One region of the Pseudomonas sp. PDNC002 genome, then DNA from elsewhere that is predicted to be linked to it. Evidence: riboswitches for the same ligand, from Rfam matches in the RefSeq annotation. Region 1 holds a riboswitch; the other holds the start of a gene.
What was found. Region 1 has a riboswitch for cobalamin ahead of JVX91_RS09475 (TonB-dependent receptor). Riboswitches for the same ligand answer to the same signal wherever they lie in the genome.
Positions count from the first base shown of each region.

Region 2: linked by a shared signal. The riboswitch ahead of cobG (precorrin-3B synthase) and the one ahead of JVX91_RS09475 (TonB-dependent receptor) in region 1 are both predicted to bind cobalamin.

Region 1 is NZ_CP070356.1:2,026,306-2,036,056, reverse strand. Features, by position in the region: gene JVX91_RS09495 (dihydrodipicolinate synthase family protein) at 45-962, shown strand; gene JVX91_RS09490 (aldehyde dehydrogenase (NADP(+))) at 1,191-2,768, shown strand; gene JVX91_RS09485 (Ldh family oxidoreductase) at 3,076-4,080, opposite strand; gene dxs (1-deoxy-D-xylulose-5-phosphate synthase) at 4,326-6,236, shown strand; cobalamin riboswitch at 6,289-6,457, shown strand; gene JVX91_RS09475 (TonB-dependent receptor) at 6,560-8,416, shown strand; gene JVX91_RS09470 (HAD family hydrolase) at 8,922-9,521, opposite strand; gene tesB (acyl-CoA thioesterase II) at 9,518-9,751, opposite strand, start outside.
Region 2 is NZ_CP070356.1:1,877,288-1,887,038, reverse strand. Features, by position in the region: gene JVX91_RS08785 (cobalt-precorrin-6A reductase) at 1-590, opposite strand, end outside; gene JVX91_RS08780 (cobalt-precorrin-5B (C(1))-methyltransferase) at 587-1,684, opposite strand; gene cbiE (precorrin-6y C5,15-methyltransferase (decarboxylating) subunit CbiE) at 1,687-2,898, opposite strand; cobalamin riboswitch at 2,957-3,197, shown strand; gene cobG (precorrin-3B synthase) at 3,283-4,629, shown strand; gene JVX91_RS08765 (precorrin-8X methylmutase) at 4,622-5,248, shown strand; gene JVX91_RS08760 (precorrin-2 C(20)-methyltransferase) at 5,248-5,988, shown strand; gene cobJ (precorrin-3B C(17)-methyltransferase) at 5,988-7,637, shown strand; gene JVX91_RS08750 (sigma-70 family RNA polymerase sigma factor) at 7,825-8,322, shown strand; gene JVX91_RS08745 (FecR family protein) at 8,319-9,293, shown strand; gene JVX91_RS08740 (TonB-dependent siderophore receptor) at 9,659-9,751, shown strand, end outside.

The DNA.
Region 1 (9,751 bases):
CTCCCAGAACTTTCGTATACGAAATACGACAATTGGAGAAAAACATGAGCAAGAAGGTCAATTGGAGTGGCGTGTTCCCCGCGGTGACCACTCAGTTCAACGACGATTACTCGGTCAACCTGGAAGCCACCCACAAGGTGATCTCCAACCTCGTGCGCGACGGCGTATCGGGCCTGGTGGTGTGCGGCAGCGTGGGCGAGAACACCTCGCTGTCTATCGAGGAAAAGATGGCCGTCACCGAAGTCGCCAAGGACGCCTCCGGCGGCCGCGTGCCGGTGATCTGCGGCATCGCCGAGTTCACCAGCCATGGCGCCTCGCAGGTGGCCAAGGCGGTACAGAAGGTCGGCGTCGACGGCATCATGGTGATGCCGGCGCTGGTCTACTCCTCCAAGCCGCATGAAACCGCCGCGCACTTCCGCAGCGTGGCCACCAGCACCGACCTGCCGGTGATGGTTTACAACAACCCGCCGATCTACAAAAACGACGTCACCCCGGACATCCTCATCTCCCTGGCCGACTGCGAGAACATCGTCTGCTTCAAGGACAGCTCCGGCGACACCCGCCGCTTCATCGACGTGCGCAATGAAGTGGGCAACCGCTTCATCCTCTTCGCCGGCCTCGACGACGTGGTGCTGGAGAGCATCGCCGTGGGCGCCGAGGGCTGGATCTCGGGGATGTCCAACGTGTTCCCGCAGGAAGGCGAAACCATCTTCCGCCTGTGCAAGGCCGGCCGTTACGAAGAAGCCATGCCGATCTACGAATGGCTGATGCCGATCCTCCACCTCGACGCCCGCCCGGACCTGGTGCAGTGCATCAAGCTGTGCGAAGAGATCGCCGGCCGCGGCACCGCCCTCACCCGCCCGCCGCGCCTGGCGCTGCAAGGCGCGGATCGCGAGCACGTGGAGACGATCATGGCCAAGGCGCTGGCGAATCGGCCGAAGTTGCCTGACGTCGGACTCTGAGTGGCGATTGAACCACCCTCACCCTAACCCTCTCCCAAGGGGAGAGGGGACCGTACGTGCCGGCTCGAAATTCCACTCTCGCCGATACGTCCGCAATCTCTGCACACCGTGCAAGCCGGCTGACTCCCAGGTCGCCGGCCACACGACCTGCTCCCTCTCCCTCCGGGAGAGGGCTGGGGTGAGGGGCTCTTGCTCTTCACCTCACTCTTTCCAATAGAGAGCCCGCCCATGACCGCCCAGAACTTCATCGCCGGCCAACGCATCGGCACCGGCAGCATCCACCTGCAGAGCCTCGACGCCAGCACTGGCGAAGCCCTGCCCCGCGAATTCCTCCAGGCCACCGAAGCCGAAGTCGACGCCGCCGCCCGCGCCGCCGAAGCTGCCTTCCCAGCCTACAATGCGCTGTCGCCGGAACGCCGCGCGCAGTTCCTCGACGCCATCGCCAGCGAACTGGAAGCCCTCGGCGACGATTTCATCGCCATCGTTTGTCGCGAGACGGCCCTGCCCGCCGCACGCATCCAGGGCGAGCGCGGCCGCACCGCCAACCAGATGCGCCTGTTCGCCAAGGTGCTGCGCCGTGGCGACTTCCTCGGCGCGCGCATCGACCGCGCACTGCCCGAGCGCCAGCCGCTGCCCCGCCCGGACCTGCGCCAGTACCGCACCGGCGTCGGCCCGGTGGCCGTGTTCGGCGCCAGCAACTTCCCGCTGGCCTTCTCCACCGCCGGTGGCGATACCGCCGCCGCGCTGGCCGCCGGCTGCCCGGTGGTGGTCAAGGCCCACAGCGGCCACATGGCCACCGCCGAACTCGTCGGCGAAGCCATCGTCCGCGCAGCCGAATCCACCGGCATGCCCGCCGGCGTGTTCAACATGATCTACGGCGCCGGCGTTGGCGAGCCGTTGGTCAGGCACCCGGCGATCCAGGCGGTCGGCTTCACCGGCTCGCTCAAGGGCGGTCGCGCACTGTGCGACCTGGCTGCCGCGCGCCCACAGCCGATCCCGGTGTTCGCCGAGATGAGCAGCATCAACCCGGTGCTGGTGCTGCCCGCCGCCCTGGAAGCGCGCGGCGAGAAAATCGCCCGCGAGCTGGTGGATTCCGTGGTCATGGGTTGCGGCCAGTTCTGCACCAATCCCGGCCTGGTGATCGGTATCGCTTCGCCGGCCTTCAGCCTGTTCACCGCCAACCTGATCGCCGAGATCGGCCAGCGCCCGGCGCAGACCATGCTCAACGCCGGCACCCTGAAAAGCTACGAGAAGGGCATCGCCAAGCTGCTCACCCACCCCGGCCTGCGCCACCTCGCCGGGCATCCACAGGAGGGCCGACAGGCGTTCCCACAACTGTTCCAGGCCAAGGCCAGCCTGCTGCTGGAAGGTGAAGAACTGCTGCAGGAAGAAGTCTTCGGCCCGACCACCATCGTTGTCGAAGTGGCCGATGAAGCCGAACTGCGCCGCGCGCTGGACGGCCTGCACGGCCAGCTCACCGCCACACTGATCGCCGAACCGGGCGACCTCTCGCGCTTCGCCGGCCTGGTGCCGGTGCTGGAGCGCAAGGCCGGACGATTACTGATCAACGGCTACCCGACCGGTGTGGAAGTCTGCGACGCGATGGTCCACGGCGGGCCGTACCCGGCGACCTCCGACGCGCGCGGCACGTCAGTCGGCAGCCTGGCCATCGACCGCTTCCTGCGCCCGGTGTGCTACCAGAACTACCCGGATGCGCTGCTGCCCGACGCATTGAAGGACGCCAACCCGCTGGGCATCGCGCGGCTGGTGGATGGCGAGACGACACGCAACGCCGTGACTCGCTGAGGGTTCGTCGGCGCGGGAGTGAACTGTCGGCCAGTCCCGCGCCGATGCTCAGCCCCGGCCTTGTGCCGGGGCTTTTTTATGCGTTCGATGGTGAGACTCACGTAGGAGCGGACCTTGTCCGCGATGACTTCGCTGCGCGCCGGTCCCATCGCGGACAAGGTCCGCTCCTACAAGAGCCGCGCCGTGCAGCGCGCTCGCAGGGCGAATAACGCGCCAGCGTTATCCGCCGCCGAACCTACGGCGGATAACCTGCTCCAGGTTATTCGCCCTACGCGTTGGTCAGGCGTAAGGGCAAGCCGATCTCGAACTATTCCAGCAGCGCGCGCAAATCGGCATACAGCGAATCGCTGATCGCCACGCCCTCTTTCAGGCTGCGCTCGCGTGCCGTGAAACGCCGCTGAGACGGCAGGCGCGCGCCCATGTCGACGATGGACTCGAACAGCGTCTCGGCCCGCGCCAGGTGCTGCGGCGCTTCGGCACCAAGGAAGCGCGCCGGGTCGATGGCGATCAGCAGTTCGCCGTGATACGGCGAGGATTTCGTCCCGGCATCGAACACCGTGGACTCGGCACTGGTCAGGTCGCCGATCAGCGGCCCGGCGATCAGCTCGACCATGGTCGCCAGCGCCGAGCCCTTGTGCCCGCCAAAGGTGAGCATGGCGCCGTCGAGCACGGCGCTTGCGTCAGTGCTGGGATTGCCCTGCGCATCGATACCCCAACCCAGCGGAATCGACTTGCCCTCGCGCTCGTGCAGCTGGATTTCACCGCGCGCCACGACCGTGGTGGCGAAGTCGAAGACATAAGGATTCTGCCCGACACGCGGCCAGCCGAAGGCGATGGGGTTGGTGCCGAACAATGGCCGCGTCCCACCGGCCGGCGCCACGTAGGCCTGCGCCGGGGTGACGGCCAGGGCCACGAGGCCGTGGGCGACGATCCGCTCGATCTCCACCCACAGCGCCGAAAAGTGCACGCAGTGATTGACCGCCATCGCGGCAATGCCCTGGCTGCGTGCCTTTTCGACCAGCTTCGGCAGGCCGAGATCGAAGGCGCACTGCGAGAAGCCGCCCTTGGCGTCCACCCGCACCAGCGCCGGGGCCGGCTCCGACAGCTCCGGCACGGCGTCCAGCGAGACCTTGCCGGCGCGCGCCGTATGGATGCAGCCCAGCAGGCGCCAAACACCGTGGGACGTGCAGCCATCGCGCTCGCCGGCCAGCACGGTCTCGGTCACGCCCTGCACGTGGGGCTCGCTGAAACCGTGGCGACGCAGGATCGCTTCGGACAGTTCGCGCAGTTCATCCAGGCTCAGTCGGGTCACGCCATCCTCCTCGATTGCTACAAAAGACTGCGGCAATCCGCCGCCGGTCGGTGATCGTGTCTACAGTGGATCCTCGCGCCAAGGCCCGCTTGCGTGCAATCGTCGGAAGCGACGACGATTTCGGCACAGCCTGCCGCCCCATTTCCGACTATCCGGTCGTCCGAAGGATTGGCCCCACGTTGCTTGGGCCAATCCGGAGCTTCGGGTAAACTTCCGCATCTTTGCCTTTCATAACGATCAGCCTGATGCCCACGACGTTCCACGAGATTCCCCGCGAGCGCCCTGCCACGCCCCTGCTCGACCGCGCCAGCACGCCGGTCGAACTGCGCCGGCTGGGGGAAGCGGAGCTGCTGACCCTCGCTGACGAACTGCGCCAGTACCTCCTGTACAGCGTCGGCCAGACCGGCGGCCACTTCGGCGCCGGGCTCGGCGTGATCGAGCTGACGGTGGCCCTGCACTACGTCTTCGACACCCCGGACGACCGCCTGGTGTGGGACGTCGGCCACCAGGCCTACCCGCACAAGATCCTCACCGGTCGCCGCGAGCGCATGGGCAGCCTGCGCCAGAAGGACGGCCTGGCCGCCTTCCCGCGCCGCTCGGAGAGCGAGTACGACACCTTCGGCGTCGGCCACTCCAGCACCTCCATCAGCGCCGCCTTAGGGATGGCCATCGCCGCGCGCATGCAGGGCTCCAACCGCAAGTCGGTGGCAGTGATCGGTGACGGCGCGCTGACCGCCGGTATGGCTTTCGAGGCGCTCAACCACGCGTCGGAAGTGAAGGCCGACATGCTGGTGATCCTCAACGACAACGACATGTCGATCTCCAACAACGTCGGCGGCCTGTCCAACTACCTGGCCAAGATCCTCTCCAGCCGCACCTACAGCAGCATGCGCGAAGGCAGCAAGAAGGTGCTCTCGCGCCTGCCCGGCGCCTGGGAGATCGCCCGCCGCACCGAGGAATACGCCAAGGGCATGCTGGTCCCCGGCACGCTCTTCGAGGAGCTGGGCTGGAACTACATAGGCCCCATCGATGGCCACGACCTGCCGACCCTGATCGCCACCCTGCGCAACATGCGTGACCTCAAGGGCCCGCAGTTCCTGCACGTGGTGACCAAGAAGGGCAAGGGCTTCGGCCCGGCCGAGATCGACCCGATCGGCTACCACGCCATCACCAAGCTGGAGCCCGAAGGCGCCCCCGCCCACGCCGTGCCGAAGAAGGCCGGCGGGCCGAAGTACTCCAGCGTGTTCGGCCAATGGCTGTGCGACATGGCTGCCCAGGACCCGCGCCTGGTCGGCATTACCCCGGCGATGAAGGAAGGCTCCGACCTGGTGGCCTTCGCCGACAAATTCCCGGACCGCTACTTCGACGTCGCCATCGCCGAACAGCACGCCGTGACCCTGGCGGCCGGCATGGCCTGCGACGGCGCCAAGCCGGTGGTGGCGATCTACTCCACCTTCCTGCAGCGCGGCTACGACCAGTTGATCCACGACGTCGCGGTGCAGAACCTCGACGTGCTGTTCGCCATCGACCGCGCCGGCCTGGTGGGCGAAGACGGCCCGACCCACGCCGGCAGCTTCGACCTCTCCTACCTGCGCTGCATCCCCGGCATGCTGGTGATGACCCCCAGCGACGAGAACGAACTGCGCAAGCTGCTCACCACCGGCCATCACTTCGAAGGCCCGGCGGCGGTGCGCTACCCGCGCGGCACCGGCCCGAACGCCGCCATCGAAGCCGAGCTGGCCCCGGTGGAAATCGGCAAGGGCGTGGTGCGCCGCGAAGGCAAGGCCGGCAAGGTCGCCTTCCTGGTGTTCGGCGTGCAACTGGCCGAAGCGCTGAAAGTCGCCGAACAGTTCGACGCCACGGTCGCCGACATGCGCTTCGTCAAGCCGCTCGACGAGGAGCTGGTGCGCCAGCTGGCCGCCAGCCACGAGCTGCTGGTGACCATCGAGGAAAACTCGGTGATGGGTGGCGCTGGCGCCGCCGTCAGCGAATTCCTCGCCCGCGAGAATATCCAGCAGCCAATCCTGCACCTGGGTCTGCCGGACTACTACGTCGAGCACGCCAAGCCCGCACAGATGCTCGCGGAGTGCGGTCTTGACGCTGCGGGCATCGAAGCCTCGGTGAAGGCGCGCCTGGAGGCCCTCGGCAACCGCTGAGACCGATCGGCGCATCCCTCCTCGGGAGTATTGCCAGTGACGGGCGCACCGACTAAGGTGCGCCCGTTTTCGTTCGAGGTAACGGGAAGCAGGTGAAAGACCTGCGCTGCCCCCGCAACGGTAACCGACGCGCCCCGACAGGGAGCGCAGCATCGCCATCCGCCACTGCAGAACGCGGGAAGGCGGCGATGTGACGTCGGCAGCCCGGAGACCGCCCTCGACACGCCCCGACAGGTGTTGCGGAGGGCCGCACCGTCAAGTGCGGCCTGCCGCCCTTGCCACGCCCTCCTCGAAAGTCATCCGCCCGCTTTTGAGGACGTTCCATGAAACTGACCCGACTCGCCCTGGCCACCAGCCTGCTCCCCGGCATGGCCTTCGCCGCTGGCGACATCTACACGCTCTCCGACCAGGTGATCACCTCAGCGCGCCAGGCCCAGCCGCGCGCCGAAGCCACCTCGGCCAACAGCGTGTTCACCCGCGCCGACATCGAACGCCTGCAGGTACGCAGTGTCCCCGCCCTGCTCGCCCGCGTGCCCGGCGTGCAGATGGGCAGCTCCGGCGGCGTGGTCTCGTACTCCGTGCGCGGCACCAGCACCGCGCAAACCCTGGTGCTGGTGGACGGCCAGCGCATCGCCTCGGCCAGCAGCGGCATCGCCCGCCTGGACTACCTGAGCATCGACAGCATCGAGCGCGTCGAAGTGACCCGAGGCCCGCGCTCGGCGCTGTACGGCGCCGACGCCATTGGTGGGGTCATCCAGATCTTCACCCGCCGCGGCGAAGCCGGCCTGCACCCGGAAGTGCGCCTGGCCGCCGGCAGCCACGGCACCTTCGAGCGCAGCCTGAGCCTTTCCGGCGGCAACGAGCAGACCCGCTACAACCTCGGCGGCAGCCTGGATGAGAGTCAGGGCTGGGACCGCACCAGCGACAACGTCGGCGCCGACAGCGACCACGACGCCCAGCGCAACAAGGCCGTGCACCTGAACCTGGACCATCGCTTCAGCGACGACTGGAAAGCCGGCCTGAACCTCAACGACCAGCGCGGCAAGAACGAATACGACGACGCCTACAACTTCGAGCCCGGTACGCCGCAGGACGAATTCCGCGTCAGCAGCTACAGCGCCTACCTCGACGGTCAGATCACGAAGATGTGGAACAGCCGCCTGGAGCTGGGCCGCAGCTTCGACCGCAACAAGGCCGTGGGCGCCGCCGACAGCTGGAACAACGGCACCCTGGAGACCACCCGCCACTCGGCGAGCTGGATCAACCGCCTGCAACTGGACGACTCCAACCAGCTGGCCCTGGGCGCCGACTGGTACGAAGACAAGGTCGACGGCAGCACCGACTTCGCCGAGGACCAGCGCAGCAACCGCGCCTTCTTCGCCCAGCACAGCTTCAAGGGCGACAGCTTCGGCACCGAACTGGGCATCCGCCACGACAACAACCAGGCCTACGGCAGCCAGAACAGCTGGAACGCCGCCTTCAGCCTGCCGGTCGGCGACAACCAGACCTGGATCGCCAGCTACGGCGAAGGTTTCCGCGCACCGACCTTCAGCGACCTCTACTACCCCGGCGCGAGCAACCCGGACCTGAAGGCCGAGACCTCGAAGACCTATGAGCTGCAATGGCGCGGCGACTTCTCCGGCACGCACCTGGAAGCCTCGCTGTACCGCACCGAGATCGACGATCTGATCGCCTGGGACAGCACCAGCAACCAGCCGGAGAACATCAACAAGGCGCGCATCAATGGCTTCGAGGCCAGCGTTGCCCGCGACGTACTGGGCTGGCAGGCCGCTCTCGGTTTGAGCCTGATCGACCCGCGCGACCGCGACACCGGCCACACCCTGCCGTACCGCGCGCGCCGTACCTTGAACCTGGACCTCGATCGCCAGTTCGGCGCCTTCGGTGTCGGCGGCACCTGGCGTGCGGTCAGCCAGCGCTACGACGACGCGGCCAACACCCGCGAACTCTCCGGCTACGGCGTGCTCGACCTGCGCACCAGTTGGCTGGCCAGCAATGAGATTCGCTTCGACCTGAAGCTGGATAACGCCCTGGACCGCGACTACACCCTGGGCGACTACCTACGCCCAACCAGCCCGATGGACTTCATGGGCGAAGCCCGCCCCTACCGCGAACCGGGCCGCACCGCGCTGCTGGCGGTGACCTGGACGCCGGAGCTGTAAGAGAAGCAGCCTGGCGGCCCTTACCCTGACCCTGGCTACGCGCCCCGCTCCTGAGGGAGAGGGGACTGTCCGAGCAGGGTAGAGCCTCAGCGCTCGCCGGCTGACTCCCCAAGCTCCCCAAAATGCCAAACGGCTCCCTCTCCCTGAGGGAGAGGAGACTGTCGGAGAAGGGTAAGGCCTCAGCGCTCGCCGGCTGACGCCACAAGCTCCCACAAATGCCAAACGGCCCCCTCTCCCTGAGGGAGAGGGCTGGGGTGAGGGGAAATCCAGCGCGCCGATGCCAACCCGCAGGAGCGGATTCACCCGCGATGACCTGACGTGGCCGGACACCAATCGCGGACGAAGTCCGCTCCTACGCGTAGGGCGATATGCAGCGCAGCTGTTCGCGAGCAAGCTCGCTCTACGAAGAGCTACCCGGCGTGCTCGGGTCGATCAGAGCACTCCGCCCCTTGTAGGACCGAGGGGGGCGCCTAGCCCTTGCTCGCGAACCCGCACAGCAGCGTGCTTAAACCAGAACCCCCGCCATCCGCCCCAGCTCCGCGCAATCCTGCGCGTGCCAGTCGGTCAGCTCGGGCCAGGGATTCTCAGCAAGATTCACCAGCGCACTGTGCGCCCCGGCCGCACGCGCGCAGTTGAGGTCGAAGCGGTAGTCGCCGACCATCAGCATCTTCTGTGGCGCTACGTCCCAGCGCGCCGCCAGGCGCAGCAGGCCGTCCGGGCTTGGCTTGGGATCGGCCTCGCCACGGCCGAGAACATCTTCAGTCAGGAAGCAATCACCAATGCCAATCGCAGCCAGCGTGATCAGCGCCAGCTCATGGGCGTTGCGCGTGAGGATGCCCAGGCGATAGCCCGCACCATGCAGCGCACGCACCAGCTCCACCGCGCCCGGCGCGGCCCTGGAAGCCACCGCCAGCTCGCGCTCGTGCTCCAGCAGCCAGGCATGCTTGGCCGCCGCCTCATCCTCCGGCAGCGCGGCCAGGTGGGTGAGGATGTCGTGCTCCTGGGGAATCCCCAGCGCGCGCTTGATCGCCGGGAAGTCGTGTACCGCCAGGGTCAGGGTGCCGTCCATGTCGAACACCCAATGACGGATATCCCCAAGCCTCATGCCCAGTCCTCGCGGCGGCGGATCAGGCCTTCCTGGGTCGAGGAAGCGACCAGCTGGCCGTCACGATTGAAGATGCTGCCGCGCACGAAGCCACGGCCATTGCCGGCCCAGGGGCTATCGATGGCGTAGAGCAGCCACTCGTCCGCGCGCAGGTCGCGGTGGAACCACACGGAATGGTCGATGGTGGCGACCTGCATGTCCTTCTGCCACACCGAGCGGCCGTGGGGCAG
Region 2 (9,751 bases), 150 kb from region 1:
GTGGCCTGGCTGCCGCTGTTCTTGCTGATCAGCACGTCGGTACCCAACCGCGCGAACAGCTCGCGCTCCCCCTCCAGGGTGAACGGTCCACGCGCGCCGAGCACTTCAGCGCGCTCGTTGCCGGGCAGGCTTTGCAGGCAACGAACGGTCCAGTGCTGGTGCGCGGGAATCTCGCCCAGGTGCTCCAGCGGCTCACGCCCCAGGGTGAACAGCGGACGGCGAAAATCCTTCAGTGCCCTGATCAACCCAGGCCAATCGGCGACCTCGCGCCAATCATCGCCAGCACCCGCCTGCCAGCCGGGCCGCCGCAGCGCCCAGCACGGCACACCGGCCAGCTCCGCAGCATGGGCGGCGTTGGCGCTGATCTGCGCAGCATAGGGATGAGTCGCATCGAGCAGGAGGTCGAAGCCCTGTTCGCGGATGAATCCGGCCAGGCCTTCGGCGCCACCGTAACCACCCACGCGCACTTCGCAGGCTAAGTCGTCCGGCACCTTGCCGAGGCCGGCAAGACTGTAGAGATGCTGCGGTCCCAGCCTTCGCGCGATAGCCAGCGCCTCACCGATTCCGCCCAGCAGCAGGACCCGTTTCATCTCACCTCCAGCGCCTCGCCCACCAGGTTGCCCTGGCGGTCGATGGCGAAGACTTCCAGCGTTACTTCAAGGGGCACGATACGCCGGGCGAAGGCCAGCGCGCGGGCGCACACCGCATCGCCCAGTGCGATGCCCTCCGCGCGGCACAGCGCCAGCGCCTGCTGGCTGGTGTTGGCCTCGCACATGCGCTGCTGCAGGTCTGCCGAGGCGCCAATGTTCGCAGCCCACTCCGCCAGCTGTGGCAGATCGATGCTGGAGTGGCGGCTGTGCAGGTCCATGTGCCCCGCAGCGAGCTTGCTGATCTTGCCGAAGCCGCCGCAGACGCTGAAGCGCTCCACCGGCACCTTGCGCAGGTGCTTGAGCGCGGCGCCGGCGAAGTCGCCCATCTCGATCAGCGCGGTGTCGTCGAAACCGTAGCGCCGGCGCATGGCGTCCTCGCTGGCGTTGCCGGTGCAGGCGGCCAGGTGGCGGAATCCATTGGCGCGGGCGACGTCGATGCCCTGCTGGATCGAGGCGATGTAGGCCGAGCAGGAGAATGGCCGGACGATGCCGGTGGTGCCGAGGATCGACAGCCCGCCGAGGATGCCCAGGCGCGGGTTCATAGTCTTGAGCGCCAGCTCGGCGCCACCCTCGATATTGATCGTGACGTCGAAGCCTCCGACGTAGCCGCACTCGGCGGCCAGCGCGGCGAGATTGTCGCGCATCATCTGCCGCGGTACCGGGTTGATCGCCGGCTCGCCCACCGGCAGCACCAGGCCGGGTTTGGTCACCATGCCGACACCTTCGCCGGCATGGAAACGCACGCCCGGTTCGACACTCAGCGCCACGCGGGCGAAAACCAGCGCACCGTGGGTCACGTCCGGGTCGTCGCCGGCATCCTTCAGCGTGCCGGCTTCGGCGCCGTCAGCGGTAAGCCGGCAGAACTCCAGGCGCAGGGTCGCGCTGCGCTCTTTCGGCAGGGCGATCTGCGCGGCGTCCAGCACTTCACCGGTGAGCAACAGGCGCGCCGCCGCCAGGCTGGTGGCAGTGGCGCAACTGCCGGTGGTGTAGCCGCTGCGCAGCGGGCGCGGCTGCTCCGGGGTTTCTTCGCGCATGCTCACTCGACCAGCGGCTTCCAGGCTTCCAGCAACGTGATCGGCAGCGCCGCTCGCCAGGTGTCGAAGCCACCCAGCGGCTGGGCCTGGGACACGGACAGGCGGATCAGTTCGCCGCCCACGCGCTCGCGCCAGCTCACCAGCGCCGCCTCGCTCTGCAAGGTGACGGCATTGGCTACCAGCCGACCGCCGGGCTTGAGCTGTTCCCAGCAGTGTTCGAATACTCCGGGCACGGTGACGCCACCACCGATGAAGATGGCATCGGGTTGCTCCAGTCCCTGCAACGCTTCCGGCGCGGCCCCGCAGACCAGTTGCAGCGCTGGCACGCCGAGGGCGTCGCTGTTGAAACGGATGTGCTCCTGGCGGCCTTCGTTGGCCTCGATGGCCAGCGTGCGGCAGCTCGGATGCGCGCGCATCCATTCGATGCCGATGGAGCCGCAGCCAGCGCCAACGTCCCAGAGCAGCTCGCCCGGCTTCGGCGCCAGCCGCGCCAGGGTCACGGCGCGCACGTCGCGCTTGGTCAGTTGACCGTCGTGGCGGTAGTCGTCATCACGCAGGCCAATCGTAAGAGGCAGGCGCTGCGCGTCTTCACCGGCGATGCACTGCACCGCCACCAGATTCAGCGCCGCCGCCTGCGCCAAGGCCCAATCGCCAGCCACGCCATCGATGCGCCGTTCGCTATCGCCGCCCAGGTGCTCCAGCACGCTCAGCCGGCTTGTGGCGAAGCCCCGCTCGCACAGCAATGCGGCAATAGCGGCCGGGCTGTCGCCATCATTACTGAGGATCAGCAGCCTGGCGTCCTCGTGGATCTGCGCGTTGAGTGCGGCCAATGGACGCGCCACCAGCGAGATCAGCGTGCAATCCTGCAGTGCCCAGCCCATGCGCGCTGCCGCGAGGGAGGCAGAGGACGGCGCGCTGAGCACAAGCATTTCCTCGGCCGGGATCTGGCGGGCCAGGCTCGCGCCGACGCCAAACCACATCGGATCACCACTGGCCAGCACGCAGGTCGGTTCGCCGCGCCGGCGCAGCACCGGCTCCAGGCTGAACGGGCTCGGCCAGGCCTGCCGGTTGGCGCGCAGGCAATGGGGCAGCAGCTCCAGCTGGCGCGGCGCGCCGATCACTTCGCTGGCAGCGAGCAGGGCTCGGCGCGCGGCCTTGCCGAGGCCGGCATAGCCGTCCTCGCCGATGCCGACGATGGTCAGCCAGGGCGTCATGAAAATTCCTCGGGTTGATCCGACGGGCAGGCTTTTCCTGCCTTCGGGCAAAGCAGGCATAATACCCGCTTCGTCGGTGCTCGTAGGACGCTTCGCCTTTATCGGTGAGGTTTCCAGGAGCCGAAGAGGGAACACGGTTAAGCCGTGGCTGCCCCCGCAACTGTAAGCAGCGAGTCCGCGCAATGCGGCGGTACGGGAACAACATTCCGTGCCGCCGGCCAGGCCACTGGGCAACCGGGAAGGCCGCGCTGGATGAGGACCTGCCAGCCAGGAGACCTGCCGACGAAACCAGTCGCGTGTGCAGACATCGAGCGGGGTGTATCGGTGTCGTGAAGTCCCCTATGGGGATTCGCAGGTCACCGCGACCCAGCCCTGGTGACCTCAGTGCAAGACTCTTCAGCTCTGCCCGTCCGTCCGCATGCCTGCCCCGGCCTGCTGCGCATCGTGGCCTCCCGCGATGGCGGCATCTGCCGCATCAAGCTGCCCTGTGGACAACTCGACGCCCACGCCGCGCGCGCCATTGCCCGGGCCGCCGAGCGCCATGCCGACGGCGTGCTGGAAGCGACCAACCGCGCCAACCTGCAGATCCGCGGCGTCCATGCCGGCGCCGAGAACGCGCTGAGCCGCGAGTTGCTCACTGCCGGCCTCGGCCCGCGTGAATTGGCGTCGGATGATGTGCGCAATCTGCTGGTCAGTCCGGCACTCGGCCTTGATGGCGGGACGACTTTCAATGCCGCTCCGCTGGCCCGCCAACTACTCGACCTGTTGGAAGGCACGACGCGCTTCCACGGCCTGTCGCCCAAGTTCGGCATTCAGTTGGACGCCGGCGAAAACCTGGCGATGCTGGAGCACCCCAACGATCTCTGGCTGTCGGCGATGTCCGATAACGCTGAGCCGCTATTTGCCTTCGGCCTGGCCGGCTGTCCACCACAGAACGAAACGGATCGCCCCGCCCTCGCCGCCGTCACTGCCGAGCAAGTTCCGCTGCTGGTGGAAACCCTGCTGCACCTGTTCCTCGATCTCGTCGGCGATGGCCAGACACGCATGCGCCAGCTCCGCGAGATGCTCGGCGATGAGGCACTCCTGGCGCGCTTGCAGCAACGCCTACCCTTCGCGCTGCAACTCGGCCCGGCTGTGGATAACTGGCGGCGTCCTGCGCCGCAGCCTTTCGGCCATCTTGGCATTCGTCCCCAGCACCAGGCGGAACGCGCCATGGTCGGCGCAGGATTCATCCTCGGACGACTCGATAGCTCCACCCTGTTCGCCCTCGCCGATCTGTCGGAACGCCATAGCGGCGGTCAGCTACGTCTGACGCCCTGGCAAAGTCTGGTCCTTCCCGATGTGGCGTCGATCGACGCCGCCATCGTCCTCGGTGCGCTAGGCAGCCTCGGTCTGGTGATCGACGCTGCGCAGCCGCTGTCGCGCATCGTTGCCTGCAGTGGCTCCAGCGGCTGCGCACGCGGGCTGGCCGACACCAAGGCCGACGCCCTGCGCCTCGCCGAACGCCTGCGTCACGCGCCGCCGGCCGGCGTTCACCTGTGCGGCTGCCCGCGCTCCTGTGCCGCCGCCCACGTCGCCCCCTACACCCTGCTGGCCGTCGCCGACGGCCGCTATGACCTGTTCCGTCGCGCCGATGGCGTGGCCGGCTTCGGCCAGCCGCTGGCGCGCAACCTTTCCCTCGATGCCGCGGGCGACCTGCTCGCCGCACCCGGAGTCCCCACCGATGCTTGATTACATCCGCGACGGCCAGGCGATCTATCGCCAATCCTTCGCCATCATCCGTGCCGAAGCCGACCTCACCGGTATCCCGGCCGACCTGGAGAAACTCGCCGTACGGGTGATCCACGCCTGCGGCATGGTCGACGTAGTGCAGGACCTGCGCTTCTCCGCAGGCGCCGGTGCCATTGGCCGCGCGGCATTGGCCAGCGGTGCGCCGATCCTCTGCGATGCGCGAATGGTCGCCGAGGGCATCACCCGCGCGCGCCTGCCGGCAGACAACAAGGTGATCTGCACGCTCAACGATCCGAACGTCCCGGCGCTCGCCAGAGAGCTGGGCAACACCCGCTCGGCGGTGGCTCTGGAGCACTGGCGCGAGCACCTCGAAGGCGCCGTGGTGGTGATCGGCAACGCGCCGACCGCCCTCTTCTACCTGCTGGAAATGCTCGACGCCGGCGCGCCGAAACCGGCGCTGATCCTCGGCTTCCCGGTGGGCTTCGTCGGCGCGATGGAGTCCAAGGACGCCCTCGCCGCGGACAGCCGTGGCGTGCCCTACGTCATCGTTCGTGGCCGCCGTGGCGGCAGCGCAATGGCAGCGGCGGCGGTGAACGCACTCGCCACGGAGGTGGAGTGATGGCCGGCCGCCTGATCGGCCTGGGCGTCGGCCCGGGCGACCCGGAACTGCTGACCCTCAAGGCGTTGCGCCTGCTGCGCGCGTCCCCGGTGATCGGCTACTTCGTGGCCAAGGCCAAGCACCACGCAGGCCAGGGCGGCAACGCCTTCGCCATCATCGAGGAGCACCTGCTCGATGAGCAGCAACGCCTGCCACTGGTGTACCCGGTGACCACCGAGAAACTGGAGCCGCCGCTGACCTACGAAGGCGTGATCAGCGACTTCTACGACACCGCCGCCGCTCAGGTGGCCGAGCATCTGGACGCCGGCCGTGACGTCGCGGTGATCTGTGAGGGCGACCCGTTCTTCTACGGCTCGTACATGTACCTGCACGACCGCCTTTCAGACCGCTATGACACCGAAGTCGTACCCGGCGTCTGTTCCATGCTCGGCAGCGCAGCGGTGCTCGGCGTGCCGCTGGTGTATCGCAACCAGAGCCTGTCGGTGCTCTCCGGCGTGCTGCCCGAAGAAGAACTCAAGCGCCGCCTGGCCGACGCCGATGCGGCGGTGGTGATGAAGCTGGGGCGCAATTTCGACAAGGTCCGCCGCGTGCTGCGCGAGCTGGATCGCGACAGCGGCGCTCACTACGTCGAGCGTGCGACCATGCGCGAGCAGCGCATCGTTGCGCTGGACGACGTCGACCCGATGGCGTCGCCCTACTTCTCGATGATCGTCATCCCCGGCCAACGGTGGAACGGCTGATGCGCGCCGCGATCGTCATTCTCGGCCAGGGTGCGCTGGCCACTGCTCGGCGCCTGCAGAACGTTTATCCACAGGCGCGCGTGATGGGCCTGAAGGACCGTGTTGAAGGCGCCGACGAGTCTTACACGAACTTCGGCGATACCCTGCGCCAGCTGTATCGCGACGACACGGCGATCATCGCCCTGTGCGCCGCCGGTATCGTCATCCGCACCCTGGCCCCGCTGCTCGCCGAGAAAGGTGCGGAGCCGCCGGTGCTGGCAATCGCCGAAGATGGCAGCGCCGTGGTGCCGCTGCTCGGCGGGCTGGGCGGGGTGAACCGCATGGCCCGTGAGATCGCCACTTCGCTGGACGTGGCGCCAGCCATCACCACCAGCGGCGAGCTGCGTTTTGGCGCCTGCCTGCTGGACCCGCCGGAAGGTTATGCGCTGGCCGATATCGAGCAGGGCAAACGCTTCGTCTCAGACCTGCTGGGCGGCGACACACTGCGCATCGAAGGCGACGCGCCCTGGCTGGAGGCACTGGACCTGCCACTGGCCGACGACGCCGCGCACACCTTGCGCATCGATGCGCGCGCCAATGGCATCGCGCCGAACGAACTGCGCATCCATCCGCGCGTCGTGCTCGCCCATGTCACGCTGGTGGACTCCCAACTGCCTGAGCGCATTCGCCAGGGCCTTGCCCAGGCGGGCCTGGCGGAAGGTGCGCTGGCAGCGGTGATCGCGCCGCGCTGCCGCATGGCCGACCCGGCGCTGGCCACCGTCGCCGCCGAGATGGGTTTACCGTTGCGCTTCATCGACCCGGATGAAACGCTGCCGCCGGAAGTGCTGCATGGCGACTCCTTCCACCTGCACCGCGCCGCCACACCGGCCGAAGCCGAGAGCATCGGCCAGCCGCGCGGACGCCTCAGCGTGATCGGCCTCGGTCCCGGCGCCAGCGACTTCATGATCCCCGCCGTACGCCGCGCGCTGGACGAAGCCCAGGACCTGCTGGGTTATGAGACCTACGTGAAGATGGCCGAGCCGCTGCGCGACGATCAGGTACGCCACCGCACCGACAACCGCGAGGAAATGCAGCGCGCCCGCCACGCCTTCGAACTGGCGGCCAGCGGGCGCCGGGTCGTCGTCATTTCTTCCGGCGACCCCGGCGTATTCGCCATGGCCGCCGCCGTGATGGAAGCACTGCACGAGAGTGAAGACCCGCACTGGCACGGCGTGGAGCTGGAGGTGCTGCCGGGCGTGTCCGCCGCGCTGGCCGCCGCAGCCAAGGCCGGGGCGCCCCTGGGGCACGATTTCTGTCTGATTTCCCTGTCGGACAATCTCAAGCCCTGGGAAACCATCGAGAGACGTCTGGATCATGCCGGCGCCGCCGACCTGGCCATGGCCTTCTACAACCCGATTTCCAAGGCGCGACCGTGGCAACTGGGGCGCGCACTGGAAATCGTCCGCCGCCATCGCGCGCCGGAAACCCTGGTGGTGCTTGGCCGCGATATCGGTCGCCCGGCCGAGGCGCTGCGCGTGGTGACACTCGGCGAGCTGGAGCCGGAGATGGTGGACATGCGCACCCTGGTGATCATCGGCTCGTCGCTGACCCGGCGCTTCCCGCGCGCCGGCGGTGGTGACTGGGTGTACACACCGCGCTGGTATCGCTGAGGAAAGGCACGAGGCCTGTTTGTAGGAGCGAGCTTGCTCGCGGACGGATTTCCCGGCAGCTCCGGTGCTGAGCAGTTCGCGAGCAAGCTCGCTCCTACAGGAAACACCGGAGCCTTAGACATATCTTGCAAATGGCCAGCGCCTTGTTGAAAATGCGATAAATTATCATTTGCAGCTTTGCGCGCCCATGTCCTCCACCTACGACGTCCAGTCGCTCTACAGTGACCACCACGGCTGGCTGCACAACTGGCTACGCAGCCGCCTGGGCAATGCCGCCGATGCGGCCGACCTGGCACAGGACACCTTCGTGCGCGTGCTGCTCAAGCCCGAGCGCGCCGAACTGCGCACCCCGCGTGCCTTCCTGCGCACCGTCGCCCGCGGCCTGGTGATCGACCACTGGCGTCGCGAGGAACTGGAGCGCGCCTACCTCGATTCCATCGCTCACCTGCCGGAAGCCCAGGTGCCGTCCGCCGAGGCGCGACACAACATCCTGCAACTGCTGGAAAACATCGCTCGCCTGCTGGACGGCCTCCAGCCCAAGGTGCGCAGCGCTTTCCTGATGGCACAGTGCGAGGGCATTCCCCACGAGCAGATCGCCGAGGAACTGGGTGTATCGGTGCGTTCGGTCGGACGCTATGTCGCCGAGGCGCTGTTCCATTGCTACCAACTGCGGTACGCCGAGTGACCGGCGCCAGCGCCACGCCCGATCCGCGGGTGGTGAAGCAGGCGATCCAGTGGACCCTGCGCCTGAACGGCAACGCCGGTCCGGAAGTGCTCAGCGCCTGTGAGCACTGGCGCCAGTCGAATCCCGAACATGAAACCGCCTGGCTGCGGGTGCAGGCACTGAACAGCGAGCTCGCCGCCGGCTACCAGGCGGTGCCCGGCGCGCGCGTGGCGCTGGAGACCCTGGAGAATACGAACCAGCGCCTGCAGCGACGTCAGGCGCTCAAGCTGCTGTCCACCTTCGCTGTCGGAGCCTCCGCGCTGTGGCTGACCCGCGACGTCACGCCCTGGCAGCGCTGGATGGCGGACTTCAGTACCGCCATCGGCGAGCGCAAGCGTTTCACCCTGGCCGATGGCAGCGTCCTGCAACTCAACACCGACAGCGCGGTTAACGTGCGCTTCGATGGGAGCCAGCGGCTGCTCCTGCTGGAGCGCGGCGAAATCCTGCTGAGTACAGCGAAAGATGCGGCGCGTCCGCTGCGGGTGAGCAACCGCGACGGTCTGTTCGAGGCGCTGGGTACACGCTTCGTGCTACGTCAGGACCCGCGCTCCACACGATTGAGCGTCGAGGAAGGCTCGGTAGCCATCGCCCCGCGCGTGCGCGGCCAGACCACTGCCATCGCCGAAGCCGGGCAGACCTACGAGATCAACGGCGACAGCGCGCTGCTCGCCGAGCGCAGCAATATGGACAGTGGCGCCTGGGCCGATGGCCTGATCGTCACCCGCGACATGCGCCTGGCCGACTTCCTCGCCGAGATCGGCCGCTACCGCCACGGCCATCTGCACTGCGATGCCAGCGTGGCCGACCTGCGCCTCTCCGGCGTATTCCGTCTGGATGACACCAACCAGTTGCTGGCCCTGCTGCCGCAGACGCTGCCGGTGCGGGTGGAGAAGCGGACGGACTGGTGGGTGACGGTGAGTGCGCGGGGCTGACGGCTGGTCCATCGGCGGAAAGGCTCCATGGGCCCGCTCCTACCCGGTGGTTCCGTGCTCGGGTCGGCCCTCACCCTAACCCTCTCCCAAAGGGAGAGGGGACCGTTCGATGCAGTTTGAAACCTTGGCGCCAGCCCGCACGCCTGCTCCCTCTCCCTCTCCCTCTCCCTCTCCCTCTCCCTCCGGGAGAGGGCTGGGGTGAGGGGAGTTCAGTGACGAGGACTCCCCGCAGAAGGCAGTCGCTCCTACAAATCAGCGCAAAATAATTTTATTTCTCAAACGAGAATTATTTTTGTCGTGTTTCGCCGCCTCGACCGGCAAGGAGGAATAACTCGATCATTTCCCTTGTCCACGGAAGCCCCTACATGCGAGTCGTCCACGTCCCAACGTCCTCCTCCGCCCTGCCCCGCGCCAGCCGCCTGGCCCATGCCGTGCGCGGCGCGCTGCTGTGCGTCAGC